Regions from separate parts of the Paenibacillus sp. V4I5 genome, predicted to be linked through region 1. Evidence: riboswitches for the same ligand, from Rfam matches in the RefSeq annotation. Region 1 holds a riboswitch; each other region holds the start of a gene.

What was found. A riboswitch is a leader RNA that binds a small molecule or an ion and turns the genes downstream of it on or off. The one in region 1 is predicted to bind cobalamin.
Region 2: another riboswitch for cobalamin. It lies ahead of cobJ (precorrin-3B C(17)-methyltransferase); the one in region 1 lies ahead of QFZ78_RS30950 ((2Fe-2S) ferredoxin domain-containing protein).
Region 3: another riboswitch for cobalamin. It lies ahead of QFZ78_RS16810 (ABC transporter substrate-binding protein); the one in region 1 lies ahead of QFZ78_RS30950 ((2Fe-2S) ferredoxin domain-containing protein).

Annotation. Positions count from the first base shown of each region.
Region 1 covers NZ_JAUSZB010000002.1:6,304,420-6,312,355, forward strand. Annotated here, with positions in the region: gene rph (ribonuclease PH) at 1-546, shown strand, start outside; gene QFZ78_RS30925 (XTP/dITP diphosphatase) at 530-1,177, shown strand; gene asnB (asparagine synthase (glutamine-hydrolyzing)) at 1,229-3,073, opposite strand; gene QFZ78_RS30935 (hypothetical protein) at 3,252-3,608, shown strand; gene QFZ78_RS30940 (DUF4023 family protein) at 3,655-3,768, shown strand; gene QFZ78_RS30945 (hypothetical protein) at 3,933-4,064, shown strand; cobalamin riboswitch at 4,199-4,401, shown strand; gene QFZ78_RS30950 ((2Fe-2S) ferredoxin domain-containing protein) at 4,434-4,802, shown strand; gene QFZ78_RS30955 (energy-coupling factor ABC transporter ATP-binding protein) at 5,174-6,010, opposite strand; gene cbiQ (cobalt ECF transporter T component CbiQ) at 6,027-6,815, opposite strand; gene QFZ78_RS30965 (energy-coupling factor ABC transporter substrate-binding protein) at 6,812-7,096, opposite strand; gene QFZ78_RS30970 (energy-coupling factor ABC transporter permease) at 7,118-7,873, opposite strand.
Region 2 covers NZ_JAUSZB010000002.1:1,682,116-1,690,051, forward strand. Annotated here, with positions in the region: gene cobK (precorrin-6A reductase) at 1-397, opposite strand, end outside; gene QFZ78_RS09795 (sirohydrochlorin chelatase) at 394-1,326, opposite strand; gene cobJ (precorrin-3B C(17)-methyltransferase) at 1,346-3,040, opposite strand; cobalamin riboswitch at 3,182-3,383, opposite strand; gene QFZ78_RS09805 (hypothetical protein) at 3,427-3,657, opposite strand; gene QFZ78_RS09810 (guanylate kinase) at 3,822-4,400, shown strand; gene QFZ78_RS09815 (hypothetical protein) at 4,468-4,893, opposite strand; gene QFZ78_RS09820 (SRPBCC family protein) at 4,972-5,448, opposite strand; gene QFZ78_RS09825 (MBL fold metallo-hydrolase) at 5,457-6,536, opposite strand; gene QFZ78_RS09830 (YjcZ family sporulation protein) at 6,808-6,903, shown strand; gene QFZ78_RS09835 (helix-turn-helix domain-containing protein) at 7,072-7,305, opposite strand; gene spo0A (sporulation transcription factor Spo0A) at 7,345-7,936, opposite strand, start outside.
Region 3 covers NZ_JAUSZB010000002.1:3,270,868-3,278,803, forward strand. Annotated here, with positions in the region: gene cobS (adenosylcobinamide-GDP ribazoletransferase) at 1-530, opposite strand, end outside; gene cbiB (adenosylcobinamide-phosphate synthase CbiB) at 503-1,495, opposite strand; gene cobU (bifunctional adenosylcobinamide kinase/adenosylcobinamide-phosphate guanylyltransferase) at 1,528-2,088, opposite strand; gene cobT (nicotinate-nucleotide--dimethylbenzimidazole phosphoribosyltransferase) at 2,156-3,229, opposite strand; gene QFZ78_RS16800 (ABC transporter ATP-binding protein) at 3,254-4,030, opposite strand; gene QFZ78_RS16805 (FecCD family ABC transporter permease) at 4,036-5,073, opposite strand; gene QFZ78_RS16810 (ABC transporter substrate-binding protein) at 5,075-6,085, opposite strand; cobalamin riboswitch at 6,238-6,391, opposite strand; gene QFZ78_RS16815 (type 2 periplasmic-binding domain-containing protein) at 6,424-6,951, opposite strand; gene QFZ78_RS16820 (aspartyl-phosphate phosphatase Spo0E family protein) at 7,013-7,279, opposite strand; gene QFZ78_RS16825 (aminotransferase class I/II-fold pyridoxal phosphate-dependent enzyme) at 7,348-7,936, opposite strand, start outside.

The DNA.
Region 1 (7,936 bases):
GTTAGAAATCAGCGTGAAGCTGCCAAAGGTAAGCTTGGTGGACGTACCATGGAGATTCAGCGTCTTATTGGCCGTGCGCTTCGTTCCGTGGTGAATTTGGAAGCTTTAGGCGAAAGATCCATCACGCTGGATTGCGATGTTATTCAAGCGGATGGCGGTACTCGTACAACGTCAATTACCGGTGCTTTTGTTGCTATGGCATTTGCCATCGATAAGCTGGCGACAGACAAAAAATTAGCCAAGTTCCCGATTAACGACTTTCTGGCTTCTGTGAGTGTTGGTGTTATCGGCCAAACACCGCGGCTGGATCTGAATTATGAAGAGGATTCACACGCTAAAGTAGATATGAACGTCGTGATGACGGGGCAGGGTCAATTCGTAGAAATTCAAGGAACGGGCGAGGATGCTCCTTTTTCCCGTAAGGAACTGGATGAACTGCTTGCTCTTGCTGAAACAGGCATCCATACGATGATTGAAGAGCAGTCTAAAGTATTAGGCCCGATCGCTGATCGCATTCGAGGTGTACATCATGCTGCTACAAAGTAATTTCGTTGTCATTGCAACGCGTAATGAGGGCAAAGTAAAAGAGTTTGAGAAGCTTTTTGGCGCAAAAGGCTACAAAGTTCGCTGCTTAACGGATTATACCGATCTTCCGGAAATCGTGGAGAGCGGAACGACGTTTTCAGAAAATGCACGGATTAAAGCGCAGATTATTTCGGCACATCTTCATGTGCCGGTCCTTGCCGATGACTCTGGGCTGTGTGTAGCGGCTTTAAACGGTGAACCGGGTGTTTATTCAGCCAGGTACGCTGGAGAGAACGCTACAGATGCGGACAATAATGCTAAGCTGCTGCAAGCATTAAGCGAGGTAGATTCTGTAGACGGATTACCTGCTGACGCAGAGCACCCAAAGCTTTTGAGCGAAGCTTCCTTTGTCTGTGCGCTTACACTCATCGATCCTGTAGCGAATGAAGTGATTGAAGCGGAGGACTCTTGCCATGGGTATATTATTGGGGAAGAACGTGGCGAAAGCGGCTTCGGCTATGATCCCTTATTTTATATCCCTGCTCTTGGGAGAACGATGGCTGAATTAACGATGGAAGAGAAGAATGAGATGAGCCATCGAGCCAAAGCTTTGCGTATGTTCTTGGATAGACTTCCTGATCAGAACGGGTAATAGCATGAAGAAAACCTGCTTCCACTTCATTGGTGGGTAGCAGGTTTTTTTTTATCGGATGGAAATTTTATAGGAACGTAACCAGGTATCCACTTGTGCCAAATAGGCAAATAGTTGAGGGCCTGTCATCAACTGACCAAACCAAGGGAGATCGAAATCATTCGACTCTGAACTGGCAAGTGCGCGGATTTTCTTAACATCAATGAAGGGAAGTAAGGGTGAGCTAGGGTCATCCAGAATTTCCAACACCCATTTTCTCACCGCTGCTAAATAATTAGGATTGTGTGTCTTTGGGTAAGGACTTTTCTTGCGAGTTAGCACATCGTCAGGAAGAACACCTTGGAGCGCTTTGCGCAAAATACCTTTCTCCCGATCACCCGATGTTTTGATTTCCCAGGGAATATTCCAGACATACTCGACAAGACGGTGATCGCAGAAGGGGACGCGAACTTCAAGTCCGACGGCCATACTCATTCGATCCTTTCGATCTAGAAGTGTCGGCATGAAGCGGGTAATGTTTAAGTAAGACATTTCTCGCATGCGGTTCTGCTGCTGCGTTTCCCCAGCTAACCGCGGCACTTCGCTGAGCGCTTGCTGGTATCGATTACTGACATACTCGACTGGTTTGATCCAATCTACAAAATCGGGAGCAAGCAGGTCGACTCGATTGTTCAGTTTTAAAGACCAAGGGAACGTGCCCGCAGCCAAAGCTTCTTCATTGTGGAACCAAGGGTATCCACCGAATATTTCGTCAGCAGCTTCGCCGGATATGGCAACCGTCGCTTCTTTTTTGATCTCACGGCAAAATAAATAAAGAGACCCATCGACATCAGCCATCCCTGGTGTATCGCGGGCAAATACCGCTGTTTTCAGTGATTCCACAAGCTCGGGTGTGTCGAATTCAATATAATGATGCTCGGTTCCTAGATGCTCCGTCATCCGTTTAATCCAAGGTGCGTCGGAATTTGGCTGGAATATGTTTGCTTTAAAATGCTTGTCATTATCTTTGTAATCAACGGAAAAGGTATGCAGAGCGCCTTGCCCGCTATTCTTGTAATGAGCAGAGGCAAGTGCAGTAAGCGCACTAGAGTCAAGACCACCCGATAGAAGAGTACAGATGGGTACATCAGACACAAGTTGACGCTGGGATGTGTCTCTAAGTAGTTGTTGAACTTGCAATGCCGTAGCAGCGATATCGTCGGAGTGCTGGTGGCTTTCGAGCTTCCAATACGTACGAATGGATAAGCCGTTGCGGTCAAATACAGCGCATTGTCCTGGTTTGAGCTCTGACATGTTGCGATAAATCCCATGACCAGGTGTGCGAGCAGGACCTACTGCGAAGATTTCGGCCAAGCCTTCCGCACCAACCTCTGCTTCGAAGTCGGGGTGTGCGAGTATGGCCTTCGGCTCAGAACCGAATAGAAGCACACTATTTTGATGAGAATAAAAAAGCGGCTTTACGCCAAGCCGATCTCTGACCAAATAAAGGGATTGTTCTTGATCATTCCAGGCCGCGAAAGCGAAAATGCCATTAAGTCGATCTACACAAGCTCTTCCCCACTCAATAAAGGCAACAAGCAGCACCTCTGTATCACAGGTCGTGCGGAAATGATGTCCACGAAGTTCGAGCTCCTTTTTGAGTTCAGGTGCGTTATAGAGTTCGCCATTATATACGATCGTATACGTGTAGTCTCCTTGTTTCCGTACCATGGGCTGAGCGCCGTTTTCCGGATCCATTACACTAAGACGCCGATGGCCGAGGGCACAATGCTGTGAAATCCAAGTACCAGAAGCATCAGGTCCACGCAAATGGAGCGTTTCCGTCATATTTTCTAGAATGGACGGGTACCCGGTCAAGTCTTTCCGCCAATCTATCCAACCCGTTATTCCGCACATAGACGTTCCTTCCTTTCCTTATAAAGAGAGCATGATGATAAAAGGTATGCAAACTCAAGGTATATAATGTCTGTCCAAAAGTGGATGGGCGCAGTCAACCGGACGGATTTTGTGTTTTATGGACAGGCCTGATACAATAAACCCAATTCTTACTTACTAAATGACAAAGGTGATGACAATGAAAAAGAAACACTCTAAAGCACAAATTGATTATCTAGCCTCAAGAGAGCATTTCCTGCAAATTAGTAACCAAGCGGATAAACGGATTGCGGAATTAAAAGAGGAAGGGAAAGAAGTTGGGCAAGCAGAGATGGAAGAAATTATTGAGCGTGTCGGCTTGCATCGTGCTTACAATGAACTTACCCAAGCCGAGAATGTCTTGATCAACTGGACACAAACAGCTATCAAAACCGAACCGGAATTTATTCAAAACCGCACTAATTTTGAGGAATTGTACGAAAAAGTCAAAACAGATGCAGAAGCAAGAGGCGCGATTCTTAATCTTGCCATGCGTTTAAATTTAGACCTCGTGTGACATTCTAAAGAGGTAGTGCCATTCTTTCTTCAGGAGGCGAATGCTCATGGATAGTCATTTCATTAGCAAGCTGCACGAAAAGCAGAGAAAAGCCAAGAAGAATCTCAAGACACAAGGGGACGGACGTCCGGAAAGTAATATGCCGAACAACAAGCACTAATGTCTAATGGCACCACCAAGAGCCTGCAGGGAGATTTCCTTGCAGGCTTTTGCTTTTCTTTTCCTTCGTTCTTTATGGGTATTATAAACAGCATATTAGAGGCGGTATCTCTCCATACTAATCAAGTGATCATTATTTCAACTTACAGGAGGATTAACCCCATCATGAGCAAAAAGAAAAGTATGGAACAAAGGACACAAAGCACAATCGATCATTCGAAGCAATCTTCTCGTATACAGTCCAACCTGGATTCAACAGAGCCCGGACATCACCAGCCGAATCGGCCTTCCGTTTAAGTTAATGATTTGAATTCGTGAATACAGCTTCCGATGTAGTCCCTACCATTTGGTGGGGGCTTTTTCCTTGTCTGTAAGTAGACTATGAGGTAAGATGATGATTGAGTTTAAAAGATTTCAATAAACTCGGGTACAATTTCATATTCGAAATAGGTGCTTACATTCCGCTTTCAAAGCGTAGGGTAAGCTTAAAAGGGAAGATCGGTTAGAAGCCGACGCGGTCCCGCCACTGTAACAGAGGAGTCAACGTCTCTATGCCACTGATCGACCGATTGGGAAGGCTGACGTATGATGAAGATCCTGAAGCCAGGAGACCTGCCTATTTCAGCAGCACAGTTATATACCTACGGGAGATAGGGAGGTGTTCTTATGAGTACGTGGGATCTATCAACAGTCCAACATCATGTACTTATCTGTAACGGGGGATCTTGCCTGAAACATTCAGGAGATGAAACAACGCTAGCCATCCGAGATGAAATTTCGAAGCACGGAGCCGAGCATCTTATACATACAACTCGGACTAGATGTAATGGCCGCTGTCAGGATGCAGGTGTTGTCACGGTGTATCCGCAAGGGATTTGGTACAAGGAAATGACACCAGAGACTGGGAGAAGGCTTGTTAGAGAGCATTTACTAGAGGGGAAACCACTCGAAGAACATATGATTTATAGCTTTGAGGAAAGCTTTGTGCCAACCGGAAAAGGAAATAAGGGCATTAGTCGCATACAAAGCAAATAATCAATGAATGAAAGTTTAAAAAGAGGGATATCTTCCTTAAAGCACGTAACCATAAGGACTTCCGTAATAGGGGGAGGTCCTTTTTGGTCAGAATTTATATGTTATAGGTAAGAGGTAAATAAAGCTTACTCCTTACCTATTCGTGCCTCCAGAATAAGCGCGTTTTCCGCGCTTATTCGTCATACTTGTTCATAATGGAACGGCAGGCCACTAAAGTGGATGAAAAGAGCTAAGCATTGAATGAACGGAACGAGAGGGCCTACCATTGATAGATGGATGCACGCATGTATACATGAAGAAGCTGTCCCTCTAACTATTTTATCAATGTTGGGACAGCCACTTTTAACTTTATATATATTCGTTGATGATAATTATAAATGGACTTTTTGTAATAATGTTGTAAAATCACGCACATTCTTGGGTGCGGATACGCCCTGACGGTTAGCTTCAGGCAATGCTTCCCACAAATCTAGCAGCATTGGCCTATCAAGACCAAGGTCTTTAATAGCCTTGCTATCTTTGAATATTTCATCTGGTGTGCCTTCCATGACGCACTGTCCTTGATCCATCACCAGAATCCAATCAGCCCATGAATAGGCTAGGTTCATATCATGGGTAGCCATGACTAACGTGATTCCGCGGCTATGTATACGGTTGATCTCCTCGACTAACTGTTGCTCCGATATACGATCTAGATAGGCCGTTGGTTCATCAAGAAGTAGAAGCTTTGGTTCAAGCACCAGCACACCGGCTAGGGCTACTCGTTTCTTTTGACCGAGGCTCAAGTGGTGAATGGGTGTGTGCGCTAAGTGTTCGAGTCCCATCGTTTGTAATATAGCTTCTGCTCGGCGAGTAATCTCAAGTTCAGGAATGGCAGCATTCCGCAGTCCGTAGGTGACATCCTCATAAGGAGTATTCAAAATGAGCTGCTGTTCAGGGTCTTGAAACACAAGTCCAACATCTTGACGTAATTGTTTGAGTTCTTTGCGAGTGTAAGTTAAAGGTTCGTTCTTCCATAAAACTTGACCCGATGAAGGTGAATGAATGCCAATAGCATGAAGAAATAAAGTCGATTTGCCAGAACCGTTATGACCGCAAATGGCCGTTTTTTTTCCCTCGGGGATGCGGAGCTTTAATTTGTTTAAAGCCATGGTCTGTGAAGAGGGATAGCTGAAACTTACTTCTAAGGTTTCTAAAATCGTGCTCATCGGTACTCCTCCAATTTCAATGCAGCCAAATTTCGAGCAGCAGTAAGAGTGTGAACCCTACATAACTTTCCAATTTATATCGAAAAGGTACAGGATTAGCTCGGTAAGGCACCATATGAATGTCATCCGTAAAACCTCGGGAGACAAGGCCATTTGACAATGATTTATACCGCTGCATCGTTTTGATAAACATTTGAACAATTATAATGGCTGTATCCTTTAATCTATTTTGGAAACCGGTCTGACCGCCTCTTGATTGCTGAGCTAGATACATGTTATTGGCTATTTCAAATAGGATGAACAGAAACCGATACATAATAAGCATAATTTCCAGAACCAGCTTGGGAACACGAACTTTTTGTAAGACTTGCAGCAATTCAGAAAAAGGAGTGCTGAACATAATAAAGGACACGCAACTTAAGCTCGCTATAATACGAATGAATAATTTTCCAATTAGCAAAAGACCTGTTGAAGTAACGGACAATTTCCAGTCCATGAATATAAAGGCCGCCACCTCATGAATATCAGGCATGGCTTCTGGCAGAGGACGGATCTCTACGACTAATGCGGGTACACTCCCCACAAAAAAAAGGCATGCAGCACCGATGACAGTTACATAATATTTGATCGGAACGCGAGCGTAGCCAACCGTCCATAGAGTCATCCATAACGCTATAAGCACCTGGACGGGTGGATGCGTTAGATAAGAAAACAGCAGCATGATAACTGCAAAACCGCACTTCCACATCGGTGACAGGGGGCGTAAGGCATTTTTATAAGATAGCGAATCGATTCGTTTTATCATTGGTTTTTGGATTTAGACGCTTTCCCTTTGAAAAAGCCAAAGGCAAACCCGATGAAGCCAGCGCCAATGGCCGCTTGTAAGGCGAATAGCATACTTTCTGTCTCAGCTGGGAGCTCAAATAAAGAAGAGAACCATGGCGTATAGGAAGGTTGAATACTCTGAATTAATTGTTCAGCGGCATCATCAGCTCCTCCAAATTCGCCTTGTACGAAAATAAGGGGCAAAACTGCCAGTAATACAACAGCAATCAGCATAAGGGTATTTAAAGTACGAGTTTTCATTGCTCAGAAGCTCCTTTCATTTTAGTGTTGTAGGATAGATAGTTCTTTAGGGCTGTAAGATTGTAACCAATTCCATATTAATACGGTTAAAATGCCTTCACTAATGGCAAGAGGGATTTGCGTAATGGCAAAAATACCGCCGAATTTCAAGAAGGATGCCATAAATCCACCTTGTTCAGCCGGGAATGCAAGAGCTAATTGGACAGAAGTAACAATGTATGTGGATAAGTCGGCAAGAGCAGCTGCCAAAAATATCGACCATTTTTGTTTGCAGGTTGTTTTCATCATGAACTTATATATGAAGTAACCAACTACTGGACCGGAGAGGGCCATTGAGAATGCATTTGCCCCGAGAGTCGTAAGTCCTCCATGAGCAAGTAAAACCGCTTGAAATAACAATACAATCGATCCTAGGACGCTCATAGGGAGCGGTCCAAACATTACAGCTCCTAAACCTGTACCTGTTGGATGAGAACTGCTTCCGGTCACAGAAGGAATCTTTAGTGCTGAAAGTACGAAAGTGAACGCAGCAGCAAGACCGAGCATAATTTTGAGCTCTGGATGTTCTTTCGTAATTTTGATAAGTGCTCGGACACCAAGAAAGAAGAACGGAAGGAAGGCTGCCCACCAAAATATAGCCCAACCTACGGGGAGAAATCCTTCCATAATGTGCATGCCGTAGACGGTTTGCGGTTCATTAATGAATAGATAAAGGGCTAACCCTATAACCACTAGTAAGAAGCTAACGACCTTTGTCTTTCGTGATTTTGTTTGCATGTTTTTTTAATTCCTCCTAATTGAAGTTCGAATAACAAACAAAAAAGACCAATCCTGATGGAT
Region 2 (7,936 bases), 4.6 Mb from region 1:
TAGTCAGCATAATGCTGCCGCGCTTTTCAGCCGCTAACTCTGCAGCCTGTTTATAATCATCAACCGTCGTGATGAGCGTTCCCTGCTCGATGGACAAGCTTTGACGTTCGAAACGCACATAAGGTACAGCAGCCAGTTTAGCAGCCGCCATCGCATTCTTCGACGCTTCCTCAGCAAACGGATGGGTCGCATCAACAACCACGCGTAAGCCTTTATCTTGAATTAGCTGGTTCATATCTTCCGCGGTCAGGCGACCTGTGAGTACTGGAAGCCCTTCCGCCTCCATGCTCTTCGCTGCGCTTTCGGTCACAACTGTTGTGAGAACAGCATATCCTTCTGCGCGAATTCCTAACGCCAGCTCCCTAGCGTCACTCGTACCTGCAAGAACGAGAATCATCGTCTGTCACCTCTTGAATGAGCATGAACATGGTCATGATGATCGTGATCGTGGTCATGCTCGTGTTTGTGATCATGGTCGTGATGGTCGTGATGGTGATGATCGTCATGATGGTGATGATGATCGATATGCTTCATCGCCTCTAGACGATATTGGCACATGTCGCAGTTCATCTTCACTTCATCCTGAAGCGCTTCCTGCGCTCGTCCAATCAGAATCTCTTGCAGCAGTGGATGGAAGCCAAAATAAGGAGCCATCTGGAATTGTTTATCTGGATATGTCTCCCGATATCCTTGAACCATTTGATCCATACGTTGAATCAAAACGCCTGTGAACAGGAAATAAGGCAAAATGATTACCTTCTTCGCACCGAGCAGCAAACAGCGCTCAATCCCATCATCCATCAGAGGTGCTGTAACTCCAATAAAGGCTGTTTCCACCCATTTTACCTGAAGCTTCTCCCAGAATAAGCGAGAGATTTTAAACAGATCGCTATTCGCGTCTGCATCACTGCTTCCACGCCCAACAATAAGTAAAGCTGTTTCACCTAAGTCCTCTTTCACTTGAACTCCGAGATCTTCTACCCTGGAGGATAAAATATCGAGAATTTGTTCGTGTACCCCAATAGGTCTGCCGTATGTAAATTTCACAAAAGGATATTTTAATTTCGCATCATCAATAGAAGATGGGATATGAATTTTCGCATGCCCGGCCGCAAATAAGATAATCGGAATGACCACGATATGAGTAGCCCCTATTTCTACACAGCGATCAATTCCTTGCATGATCGTTGGTTGAACAAATTCTAGGAAACAGGTCTCTACAATTTGCTCTTTCATCTTACTCGCTATTTCCGAAACAAAGAGGCGAACTTCCTCGTTCCCGCCTTCTTCCCGACTCCCATGACCCACAAATAAAACAGCATTCATCCTTTATTTCCCCCTAATTCTAATCGCCGCAAATGGCATTTTCGATAACGAAACCTACCATTTCTTGATGGCGGTAGCCTTCAATTTCTTTAACACGCTTGAAAAATTTATGAAACCGTTCATTCGGATGTCCTTCTTTTTGGTAACGTTCTACAATCCTGCCAACTAATTCGACAAGCTCCCCAGGGTCAATTCCTTCTGCAACGGGCTGAGCCGCATGCGCATTTCGACCTACCGTTTTTCCGCCAAGAAATAGATCAAATTTCTCTTTACGGTAGACGATGCCGATATCTTGCTGAACAGCCCCATAACAAGCCATTCCACACCCATTGAACCCAATTTTCAACTCTTTAGGTACTTCTAGATGGCCAATTCGGTGATGGATGGCTTCCGCATAAGGAATAGATTCACCTTTTTCCAAATTACAAAAGTCGCATGCTTTGATTTGCGCAACATCGCCAATCGGAGACAACAATAAACCAAGTGCACTTAGCTCGGATGTAATCTGCTTAGGGTTATCGGTTTGCACACGAACAATCAGTTGATGATGCGGTGAGTATTCAATATCTCCACGATCCCCAACAATCTCGCCTAACGCACACAGTTGGGCTGCTGTTAACTTTTTATTCGCGATTCCGGGGCTTACTGCAAACTCAAAGATAGATTGGGTCGCATTCAGCTTATTGTCAAATTCAAAAGGCAACTCTTCATTCCCTTTGGATACTAGCTGCAAGGCTTCTATTGCAAGCTGTAAGGAATTACTAGGTGACAAAATCGGTGATGACTTCAGCTGTGAAAGATCTCTATTTTCAGTAATCTTATCATCCAAGAGTTCATCTTCATCGTCGAACTCCCCCATGGATTCATCCCAATCCTGCTCATCCAATTGTTCCAAAGCCCAAGGCTCAGCCTCGGATTTCAACCTTTGATGTGGTTTAAGCGGCTGTGTTTCGGCCCCTAATGTGTATTTCCGCTGATAACCGCGCGGTGTAATCATGAGACCGTCATACAGCTTGGTTGCGGAATTACCAATAATAATGGTCGTTAACATGCCAATATCATGATTCAGCATATCAGCCAATGTCGTCACAACAACATGCTCGCGATCTCGATACGCGCTTTTGACAATCCCAACAGGTGTTAAAGGAGAACGATACTTAAGGAGAATGCGCTGAGTCTCAACGATTTGTCTGGTCCGTCTACCGCTTCGCGGGTTATAGAGGGCAATAACGAAATCAGCCATCCCTGCTGCATCAACCCGCTTCGCTATCAGCTCCCATGGTGTAAGATGATCACTTAAGCTAATCGTGCAAGAATCATGCATAATTGGAGCGCCTAGCAGAGATCCAGCCGAATGAACAGCTGAAATGCCAGGAATCACTTCTACTTGAACGCCATCCTCACGGGTCCAGCCTTGTTCCATCAATACCTCATAGACAAGACCGGCCATCCCATATACCCCGGCATCTCCACTGGAAATAACGGCAACCTTCTTCCCCTGCTTGGCTTGCCGCACAGCCTCTTGCGCACGACTCACTTCTTCCGTCATGCCTGTTCGAACTACTTGCTGTTCGGTTAACAGACCTGAGATAAGATCCACATAGGTGTTATATCCGATGATAACTTCACTTTCCTGAATCGCTTCCCTTGCACGCTTCGTAATATGTTCAAAACTCCCCGGCCCAAAGCCAATAATGAGCAATTTTCCTGACAATTTGCATCACCCTTCCCCGTAATTACACAAACAAAAAAAGCATCCCTAACATAAGTCATGTTAGAAACGCTTGGTAAATTACTACAGTTAATAAAACCAGAAGTAACCGCTCTCTAACACTCCCTAATTCCACGTAGGGTAATTGTGTTGTTGAATTAGGCAGGTCTCCTGACTTAATCATCCCCTTGCACCTTCCCAGGTTGTTACCCAGTGGCATGTTGCAAGCAGTTTCCGTAATAAACGGCGATTTTTACAGTGGCGGGTCCGTGCCGGTATTTCACCGGTCTTCCCTTTTAACCATACACCCGAATGGATCTATGGCACCTAATTCCTTTGATATGCAATTACGATCATCCTAACCATCTATCGATTGGGTTGTCACGTATTTATTCATAGATGGCCTGGTAGAGTCCTTCCATCAAACTCTGGTAACTGCTTGGTTCAAAGGTCATCTCGGCAAAAGAAACATGAATGACCTTGTTGATCGTTTTAACAATAAAAAAACTATCCTCCCCACGCTCCGGGTCAATATAGGTATAGCACTCTAAGTGATTGGTTCCGGTTTTTTGACGTAAAAATTCCGTTGCTTCCGCACTCAAACTCGCATATTTAGGCATAGTTAGATCCCTTTCCATTTAAACGATGTGATGCTATCTATTATAGCGTATTTTAACCCTTTGATTCCTATCAAAACGAGAAAGTATTTCTTTAATTTTCAGAATTTTCGTACTATAATGAATCTATCAAGATATCGCTTTCATTCTATGAAGGAGGAATTGATATGAGCAGTCATGAAACGAATGGATTGGTGTTTGTCTTTACTGGCACTAGCGGTTCTGGTCGTAAAACAATTGCCCATCACATTGCCAAAGAGCTTGGTTTCTCATCTGTCGTCTCCTACACAACTCGAATACCTAGACCCAAAGAAATCAACGGGAAGGATTATAATTTCATCTCACGCAAAGTGTTCATCGATAGTGACATTGCAGGTGAATTTTTTCAAACTGTTGAAATTGACGGGAATTTCTATGGGATCAAGAAAGCGGACATCGATGAAGCGCTTCGCAAAGACGGACTTATCTATGTCATTGTGAATCGTTATGCAGCTAATCGTTTCAAGTATACATTTGGAGATAGAGCTATCCGCTTGTTCATCTATGTCAACAAACAAACGATCATGGAACGCATGCTTGCTCGAAATACGCCTACTGACGTCATTGACCACTACATGAACCACTACATAGAGGAAGTCTCCTACCGCAAGGATTGTGAGTATGTTTTTGAGAATATGAATTTACAAGAATCGATCGACAAGGTGAAGGCAACCATGCTCGCTCACATGCAAACTACAACAAGTTAAGTGTGCTTATAACGCCAAGAGACCCGGTGATCAACATCACCGAGTCTCTTTTTTTACGATCCAACATTCATTTTAATGGGGCTTTTTTCCTCTTCAAGGCCACGAAACCGCCGAATAGTGAAACCGGTACGATGACGACAAAACCAATCAATTCGTACCATAACGGAATGCTATCATTGGTTAACATGGAATCAAATCCGATTGCAGCGCCGATGACACCAATAATGGCTGCATTGAAATATTCGGCGCGCTTCGCAACCTTTGCGGCGATGTATCCGCCAAGAAACGACCAGAACAAACCAACTACCAAAAGCAAAAGTAATAGGCCTACATTCGAATATATAACACTTACATTCTGCTCATCCACCGGGCGATTAGCAAAATATATACCGCCAATTAACGCAGTCGATATTAAAGTCCCCAAGTTATCAACCGCTATACCAAGCAGTACACCCAGAAAATGAAATTTCCGTTCACTTTTTTGTTCAACCATAGATTCTTCTTCTCTCCTGATCACTTCGATCTACCAGCCTTATCCATAATACCATGTGGCCGCTTTAGTATCCAGTTCTTACCTTGCAGAGCTTGCAGAGTTCGCAGTCTCTTCGGCAATCTTCTTCACGTAGTTATTGCGCTTTTCAAGAAATCGAGTCATATATTTTGCTAAAAACAAGTGATCGGCAAGCCTCCCCAATCCTCCAAGAGGTGAAGTGTAATCAAACGTATCCACCATCAAAGTGCCTTGCTCTACAGGTACAAATTCATGTGTATGACGAAATCGCTTGAACGCCCCTCTAACCATTTCATCTACAAAGTAATACGGCTTCACCATCTCTGTAATCTGGGCAGTCAATTGCTGCTTAATACCTAAATGATAAGCTTCCCAAGTCACTGTTTCTCCATGCTCAATCAACCCCTGTATCCTGCCTGCTATCGCTCGTTCCTTCGTATGAGAGGTTGATTCTGCATGGATATCTATACTCCTTGCCAAATCAAAACACACTTCAATAGGTGCATGAATAAGTAACTCCTGTCGTATTGTTGGCATTGAATCCTCTACTTCCACCAAGTTTCTATCGGATAATCCGCGGCATTCACAATAACAGTTTGACCTATTTTCGGTGTGACAATTGACACTTTACTAGCATGCGCTGCCCTTGTAGCACGCTCTACCGGATCTGTCCAGTCATGTAAGGCCAGCGTGAATGCTCCCCAATGTATCGGTATCATCAGCTTCCCTTTCACATCCATATGGGCTTGAACCGTTTCTTCCGGCATCATATGAATATCAGACCAGCGATCATCGTATTGACCGCACTCCATCAGAGTAAGATCGAACGGACCATACTTAAGCCCAATTTCTTTGAAATGAGGGGAATACCCACTATCGCCACTGAAGAAGATGCCCGCCTGCTTTCCTTTGATCACCCACGAGCACCATAAGGTAGCACCGCGATCCGTCATACTTCTCCCCGAAAAGTGTATAGCTGGCGTACAGGCCAACGTTAGACCTTCAAACGTAAACTCTTCCCACCAATCATACTCTTCGATCTTCTCAGGCAGCACCCCCCATCTGATCAGATGATCGGCAACCCCAAGCGGGACAAAAAACTTGTTCACTTTATGCTTTATTTTCATTATCGTTCCATAATCCAAATGATCATAATGATCGTGTGACAAAATAACAGCATCAATCACGGGCAGCTGCGCTATTTCAAAAGGCAATCCACCGCTATATCTTCCCTTCCCGAACCATGGAAACGGCGAAGGAGCTTTCCCGAACATGGGATCTAATAATAGGGCTTTGCCATCAATCGTTAACAAGGAAGCCGAATGACCAAACCAAGTCACTTTTGTTTCCAGATCCTTGGTCAAATTAGGGTTTTCCATCGCAAATTGCGTCTTTGGACGTCGATTAGGACTGCTTTTCGAAAAATCAAGCAAGATCCCCACCGTATTCCTGAAGCCCATATTCATCATGGTAGGAACAGGGTTTTCGAATTTCCCATTCAAATACTGAGAGGATCGAGAGAATACGCGAGCCTTCTCCTTCGATGGTTTCCGACCAAAAACAGGATAAACATTCATAAAAAGTACAATAACGCACATAATTCCCACTACGATACTCGTCAATATAAGTAACAACTTCTCTGCCTCCATGCTTAAACGTATTGGAATAGTCTTTTATGACTAGATGTATTAACGTAAATCCACATCGTATGGTTCCAAGATTTGATTAACAACCCTAATTCCAAGCATGGGCAATGCTCCTTAATCGGCTAGAAAGTCACATTTTTTTTCAAGATTAGGGACAATAGCACAATCAGTCGATTCGCCCAAACATTCCTCAAAAATAGTCATAAGCTATCTCGAAACACAAACCACTTTCAGTTGGAGGTTGATTCGGATGAGTTGTGGAACTGGCGTAGGTTATACTTCTTCAGCAGCAATCTTGGTACTATTCATTTTACTGGTTATCATCACTAGCGCTTTTGTTTGGTAATTTAGAAAGCAAATACAGAAGGACTACCAATCATCATAGGTAGTCCTTCTGACATTCCCCTCTTCCGTCAATGTCAATGATATCAAAGAATTGTTCATTGTAAGTTTTTAATAAACTAAAAAGAACGCTCTGGATAAGAGCGCCCCTTTTTGATATATAGTAGTACGGTCATCCATTCAAAACGTTAGACTCAATCGTGACCAATTCATACAAATCATTCACGTCACACCCCAAGGTGTCAGCGATAGATATAGCAGACTTAAGCGGCATGATTCTTTTGTTTTCAACAAAGTCGGTAATCCGCTCTGGCTTGTATAGCAAAGTTCGAGCGAGTTCAAAGGCAGTCATGTTGGATTCAATTAATCGCTCACTAAGCAGGCAACGACCGAGCTCATATTTCATTCTGATGACCTCCAAGACACTACAAAGATTCTAACCCTCTCAAGAAACCTTATGCTCGATGCGAAGCTTATCTGCCACCATCGCGATGAACTCCGAATTTGTCGGTTTGGACTTCGAGATGTTAATCGTATATCCGAAAATAAACGAGATGGAATCGATGTTGCCGCGCGTCCAAGCAACTTCAATCGCATGACGAATGGCGCGCTCAACGCGGCTTGGTGTAGTCTTGTACTTCTCAGCAATAGCTGGGTACAAAGTTTTGGTGATCGCACCAAGGATTTCGATATTGTTGTATACCATCGTGATCGCTTCGCGAAGATATTGATATCCTTTAATATGCGCAGGAACGCCAATTTCATGTATGATGCTGGTGATATTAGCATCTAAGTTTTTACCTTTAGGCATATGTACAATATTTGCTCGTGTTGTTGAAGTCGTTGCGGAAGCTTGATTGTTACCAACAAGCTGGCGAATTCGGTTCGTTAGCGTATCCATATCAAAAGGCTTGAGAATGTAGTAAGAGGCTCCAAGTTGCACAGCTTTTTGAGTGATATTTTCTTGTCCAAAAGCGGTTAGCATGATGATTTTCGGTTGTGTGGGAAGATTCATCTCACGCATTTTCTCAAGTACA
Region 3 (7,936 bases), 3.0 Mb from region 1:
GAGTCTCGCCGTGCATAGAGCCACCCTTGAATTGCTGCAACCATAAACCAACGACTCCAGATGGGAACGATGGCAAGTAAGAAGCATACACGACCCATTCCACCAGTACCTAGTAAGGTGTAAAGAAGCGAAAATTTGAGGAGCAGGTGGAGAACACAAACGATGACACCCATGGCGCCTACGCGGCTGTCTTTCATGATTTCTAGCATTTGCTCACGGGGTCTGTGACTAAGAATACCATCCGCGGTATCCATTAGTCCGTCTAAGTGCAGGCCGCCTGTTAAGACAACCCAGAACCCAAGCAGCAGTACGCCTGCGGGCATCGCAGGAAGGACGAGGCTTAACCCTTCGCCTGCTAGGAGTAAAAGAAGACCGATGACGAATCCCGCTAGCGGATAAAATATCACGCTTCTTTGGAATACTCGGTCTGTATAGTCAATTTGCACAGGAATCGGCAAACGGGTTAGAAACTGAAAGGCTGCTATGCAAGCACGCAGCCAGTCTAGTAAAACAGTACGAGTAGTATGCACAGCAATCCTCCCATCACTACAAAGCTGACGCCGTAGAGCATTCTCACGGCGTAGACAATATCCTGCTGCGCTAGCTCCCGCAGCGGCCAGCCCAGGCGAGCGCGCTCACTCGCAGCGCCGCCATAGACGTTCAGCCCGCCCAGCTCAATTCCGAGTGCCCCGGCTACCGCCGACTCCGGAATTCCGCTATTCGGGCTGGGGTGCAGGTGCGCGAAGCGGCGAATCGCTGCCGCTGCGCGCTTCGCCGAGAGGCCCGGCTGCAGCAGGGCGACGAGGATTAACAGGAGGCCGGTCAGCCGAGCCGGGATCCAGTTCATCACGTCGTCCCAGCGGGCCGACGCCCAGCCGAAATGACGGTATCTGTCATTTCGGTAACCGACCATCGAATCCAGCGTATTCGATGCCCGGTACAGCATCGCGAGCGGTGCACCGCCGATCAGCGCATAGAACAAGGGCGCGATGACCGCGTCGACGATGTTCTCCGCCACGGTCTCCACGACCGCGCGCGTCAGTTCTTCCTCGCCGAGCTCATCCGTATCGCGGCCTACGATGTAGCCCGTGTACTTGCGAGCATCTGTGAGATTCCCTGTACGCAGCGGATTGTAAACTAGATAAGCGGCATCCTTTAATCCTTTAATAGCTATCGTTGTGGAAATGAACCACGTAGAGAGCAAGTATCCGAGCCACTCATGTATCGAGCGAGCAGCAAGAATAAGCAGCAGCATCACGCTAAAGCTAAGCACTACAGTAGAAACAGTAAGCATGACACCCTTAGTTCGCAGCCATCCAGACGATGATTTAACCGACGTCTCTTTTCCTTTATGTAACTTGCCTTCTACCCAGCGAATGAAGCGTCCAATGAGAATAACCGGATGTGTCGGCCACTTCGGATCACCAATCAGCCAGTCCAGCGCAATGGAAGCAGCCGTCATACTAACGATTTCCTGCCAAGAATATATCCACATATTGATCACCGTTCCATGCCTAAAGACTTATTCTATTCCAGTCGATAAGCTCTGCTTTTTAGCTCCATGGGGATACCCACCGTGACAAGGAATACCTGCTCACACACCTCAGCTAGTCGTTGATTCATTCGTCCTGCCAGATCACGAAAACTACGGCCAAGCGGGTATTCCGGCACAATGCCGTCACCTACTTCATTCGTAACCAAGATGAGGTGTCCACGGTAGGAGGACACTGCTTCTACAAGCTCGTCTATGTGTTTCATTACCTGAGCAGAAGCATCTACTTCTCCCTCATGATGGAGCAACCAGTTGGACAGCCAAAGAGTCAAACAGTCGACCAAGACCACAGCATCCTCCCCGCTCTCCTGCAAACGGAGCAGTAATTCCCGCAGTTGGAAAGGCTCCTCCCGGGTATCCCATGGATACCCGGAGGCAAGCCTCATCTGCTGATGCAGCTCAACCCGCTCCTTCATTTCCTCATCGTAGATGTGGGAAGTAGCGATATAAATCCCTCGCTCGCTGCCATGCATGGCAAGCTTCTCCGCGAAGGAACTCTTACCGCTGCGCGCGCCGCCCGTAACCAAAACTGCCATGGCGCCTTCGCCTCCTTATCGATGCTTACTGTATAAGCTTACCTTTTAACGGCATGCCCCTATACGGCTAACCCCGCGACACGCCTGCGCTTTCGAATGTCGCCATTTCTTTCATGATCTTGCCTGCGGCATCGATCAAGTTAAAGACAAGCACCGCGCCTGTTCCTTCGCCCAGCCGCATATCCATCTGCAGCATCGCTGCGAGGCCAACCGCTTCGAGCAGCTTCGCATGCCCCTGCTCCTGCGATAAGTGCGAGGCGAGCATGTAGGACGCGGTTAGCGGTGCTAATCGGCTCGCCACAAGCGCAGCTGCCGACGAGATGAATCCGTCGACGACGACCGGACAGCGATTCTTCGCTGCGCCGAGAATCACACCAACAAGTCCGGCGATCTCCAATCCGCCGACCTTCATTAACACATCGAGCGCATACTCAGCGCTTGATCTGTTCACCTCATTCACACGAAGCCCATTCACATCCAGCGCCTTATTCACAACGGACACTTTATGCAACCATTTGCTATCGTCAATGCCTGTTCCGCGGCCAACAGCTATACTCGCATCCAAGCCCGTCAAAGCACACAGAATCGCGGCGCTGGCCGTTGTATTACCAATCCCCATCTCTCCCATAGCAAAGAGCCGGTAGCCCTTTTCCACCAACTCGTCCACAACTTCTATACCAGCTTGTATGGCTTGGACAGTCTCATCCAGCGTTAATGCTGCTTCACGCGACATATTACGCGTCCCTTTTCTTACTTTGCGAGAGACGAGATTAGGATGCTCCAGATCAGCATTTACCCCCATATCGACACAGACAACTTCAGCGTCGGCATGTCTTGCAAGTACATTGACTGCAGCCCCGCCATAAAGGAAATTAAGCACCATTTGAGGCGTTACTTCCGCCGGATATGCACTAATCCCTTCTTCACATACGCCGTGATCCCCGGCCATTACGATGACCGCTTTTTTATCGAAAATCGGCATCACTTCGCCCGTAATTCCGGCAACCTGACGTGCAATATCTTCCAGTTTCCCGAGGCTTCCCTGTGGTTTCGTCAACTGATTTAAATGCTCATTCGCTTGGTTCATTACATCTTGGTAAACAGGCTTAATGCTATCTATAATCTCTTGCATCTTATTCATGATTGTGACCCTCCGATAGCTCATCTATTTTCCTGGCTGTAATAAAATTTGCGGCGCATCGTTAACGGGGTGTTGCAGGACAATCGGTTCAGTTCCATACACTTCGCTGATTAATTCGCTGGTAATGATTTCATCAGGTGTTCCTATCGCTGAAAGTTCGCCATTATGTATAACCATTAATCGCGTGCAGTACTGTGCAGCCAAATTCAAGTCATGCAGGACAGCTACAACCGTCAACTCGGATTCTCGCTGCCATTCCTTGATGTAGTCCATCATCTGTACTTGATATCCGATATCCAAGAACGTTGTTGGTTCATCCAGCATAAGCAGCTGCGGCTGCTGCGCCATCACTTTAGCAAGAGCGACCCGCTGACGTTCACCGCCGCTGAGGCGCTCGATTGTTCGATCAATCAGCGGTTCCAAGTGCAGCTTCCGGACAATCCTATCAATTAAACCTTCTGCATCAGCAGACTCCTCACCAAGCCAATTCTGAAAAGGATATCGGCCCATTTCCACCACTTCACGGACCGTGAAGCCTACTGGAGGCAGTGCATCCTGCTGGAGGACAGCAAGCCATCTAGCCAGCTCTTTTCGTGAATAGGAGGATACTAACCGGCCACCCAGGTCAACACTTCCGTTTTTAACAGGATCAATCCCTGATATTAGACGAAGTAACGTTGACTTACCGCTGCCGTTTGGCCCAATAATACCAAAAAATTCACCCTGCTTGATCTCAAAGCTGATGTTCTCAAGCACTTGCTGTTCCTTAAAGCTTTGGGAAAGGTGCTCCACTTTAATCATCTTGATCAACCTCTTAACGTTTTCTTATCCTTGTGGAGCAAATAAGCAAAAAATGGTGCGCCCAGAAATGCCGTGATGACCCCAAGTGGAATTTCAGTTGGACTCAGCAGGGTACGGGCAAGTGTATCTGCCCAGAGGACATAAATCCCCCCGCCAATGGCGGATAAAGGAATAATCAACCGATAATCCGGACCTACCAATAGTCGCACCAAATGCGGTACGATGAGTCCTACAAAGCCAATAACACCAGCAACAGATACCGCTGCAGCCGTTATGAAAGTTGCTACTATAAGCACAATCAGCTTCGTCCGCTCCACATTCACACCAAGATGTGACGCCTGCCGCTCACCAAGAGCCAGTAAATTTAACGACCTTGCATAGCTAAGCAGCACGACAAAACCGATAATTAAATAGGGTGAGATGATATAGGTATACGACCAACCTCGCATGGCCAAGCTGCCCATTAGCCAGAAAATAATTTCATTAATGACTTGATTGGAAATAGACACCATGAATGATACGATTGCCCCTAGAAAGGCCTGCATGACCACGCCTGATAAAATAAGCGTCTCCATCTTCAGCTTCCCTTCGATCTGGGCAAGCTTAAGAACCAGAAATAAAGAAATAAGTCCCGTCACAAAGGCAACAATAGGAATCGACCACTGCCCAAACCACGCTACTTGCAGTCCAAAATAGATTAAAAATGCGGCTCCAACAGAAGCACCCGAGGATACACCGAGTGCATAAGGATCAGCAAGTGGATTACGCAGCACACCTTGAAAAGCTGCCCCTGCAATGGAAAGTGAGGCCCCTACAAGAATCCCCAGTAATACACGGGGAAATCGCACTTTATTAATGATTTGTTCCGACGACTGCGGCCAGGTTGCATCGATGTGATCTCCCAGCCAAGGAATGTGCTTGGCGAGAATACTGGCAATTTGCAAAACCGGGAGATTAGCGGTTCCCAGCGACAAGCTCGCCATAATAGAAAGAAGAAGGAGTATAACCCCTACTCCTCCCCATAGCATTAATTTTCTTTTCATTTTATTTCACCAGTTCGGGATAAATGCCTTTCGCCATTTCAAGCAATCCATCGGTCAGTCTTGGACCTGGACGGCTCAACATGTTCTGGTCGAGGCCAATCACCTGTTTGTTCTTCACGGCATCAATGGCATCCCAACCGCTTCGCGTACGGATAATTTCATCAAGTGGTTTCTTGCTTTTACTATCGACGACCCCATTGGCGAACAAAATTACACCTGGGTTTTGTTGAATGATTTTCTCTTCGCTGATTTGATACCAGCCTTTTCCGTCTCCTGCGACGTTAATCCCGCCAGAAAGCTTGATCAATTCATCCATGTATTCGCCACTGCCCACTGTCCATCCCGGGGCAAATTCAATGTATACCTTTTTCTTGTTCTCTTGCTTGACGTCTTTCACTGCATTAACAACCTTTTGACGATCCGATTTCATCTTAGCAACCACTTTTTCCGCTTGCTCCTGATGATCTGTAATCAATCCGTAGGTTTGAATGTTCGCAATGGCATCATCCAAGGTTTTCGGCTCCACTTTAAACACGTTAATATTTAAAGCGCGCAACTTTTCTACCGTATCGGGTTTCATTGAAACTCCTGTGAACAAGACATTCGCATTGGCTGCAATAACTGCTTCTTGGTTAGGCTTCGTTATACTGCCAAGCTTCGGTTTCGTTTTGGCCGCTTCTGGATAATCATCGAAATCAGATACACCAACAATATTAGCCTCAAGCCCAATTGCAAAAAGGGCTTCAGTCTCTGCCGGAGACACGGATGCAATACGTTCAGGCGCCTTATCAAAAGTAAACTCCTTACCCGTAGCATCCTTTATCTTCAATGGATAGACCGTCTTTTTGGCTGCTGCTGGTGCCGAAGTTGCAGCAGGAGCTTTCGTTCCCTCCCCGCCAAGCTTAGATGGATCAGACATTTCCGTTTCCTTTTTGCCGCAAGCTGCGAGACTGATTGCTGTTACTAGAGCTAACGTAAGAATAAGTGCTTTTTTTACTGAATTCCTTTTCATCTGACAAAACCTCTTTCTGAACTATTTATTTCGATTGACCCTAACAAAAAAGCCCCTTTGTTCTCGAAGGAACAAAGGGGACGATAAATCGCGGTGCTCAGCAACCCTAAGGTTGCTTCCTGATTTAACGCGATCCTTTTCCTCGAAGGATGTCGTAAACGGCACCATGGGCAGGTATCCTGACTCTCCCGGCAACTCATGCCTGGATTACAGTGGCGGGACCGTGCCGGACTTTAACCGGCTTCCCTTTTAAGTGGCAATCTCTTCTTAATGAGCTTAACCAACACCTATGGCTGCATATTTTACTATCAATCTATTTGTCGATTATAGACTTCTTGTTACTTTTGTGCAATTACTTTGAGCACTTGTTTCGACTCGTTCAACTTTGGAGCATTTTGAGGAATAAAAGCCACCAAGCCTTTTCCTTCAAAACCTTGTTCTTTCATCCATTTGTTTCCTGCAAGAGGAATACCATAAAGATGCTTTTCTGCAGGCTTGCCTTCTTCAGCTATTTGAATAACACCATCCGGATAATCTTCCGGATTGATCGTATCATCCAAAGAAACGAAACCCGCTTGATTACTAAGTGATTTGAATTGATCTTCCGCAAGAATGAAGATGCCATTGCCTCCTGCAGCCAGCTCTACAATCATTTTTTCCATCGAGAATATAGGCGACGTATTAATTTTGACTGTAGGAACTTCGCCCACCTTGGACTTCAAGGAACTCTCCAGCTTGTCCCCCGCTTCACTTGGAAAACCATTAGAGCCCATTATAAATATAGATACATCCGGCTTCGGCCCGCCGCAACCCGTTAGAATCACCATAAGCCCCATCATCATAACTAACAGCCATTTCACTTTCATGTTGTAAGCGTACCTCCGTTTGTTATCTGCATCCATCGATAGTCGCGAGAAAAGTCGGTTTTCACCGACTTTTTTTCCCATTATGCATATATTCATTTATTTTTTGGTCTAGGATTGTGCTCAATTCAACGACGGAATCCGATGTCATTTCTTCGCCATCAAAAACCATCTTTTCTAACCTGCGTCGTAGAGAATGAATCTCTTCTTCTAATAAGGTAAGGGAGTTTTGCTTCTTTGCACGCTTGGTCAACCAACTTTGTCCGAAATCCTGTTCACGAATTTGAAAATGTTTTTGATAGGTTGATAGTTGATATTCCATAAAAGCCATGCTCATCCCTCCTTACTATAAGAATACCAGTTTTCATCAATAATGAACATATTTATTTACGTTATTCATTACAGTTTTCTCATAAAATTTCCAATTCTCTCTAATGCTTCATTTAGTTGAGAAACACTATAGGCGTATGAACAACGTAAGAAGCCTTCTCCACCTAAACCAAACACATCTCCAGGCACGGCAGCAACCTTTGACTCAAATAAAAGCCGCTGTGCAAACTCTTCTGATGTTAATCCTGTAGCAACAATACTTGGAAATGCATAGAAAGCGCCTTGCGGCTCATGGCATTCGAGACCAATATCTCGGAACCCTTTTACGATCAGACGTCTGCGCTGGTTATAGGACTCGATCATCCGATCCTTCTCTTCCAAGCCATTCGTCAACGCCTCGTGAGCGGCTACCTGCCCCATGACGGGTGCGCACATCACAGTATATTGATGAATTTTGGTCATCGCGGAAATCAGCTCCTGGTGACCGCAGGCATATCCCATCCGCCAGCCTGTCATGGCAAAAGCTTTGGAGAAACCGCTAACCAAGATTGTCCGGTCTTTCATGCCAGGAATTGCTGCGAAGCTCACGTGCTTCTGACCATAAGTCAGCTCTGCATATATTTCATCGGAAATGACAATAAGATCGTTCTCTTCAATG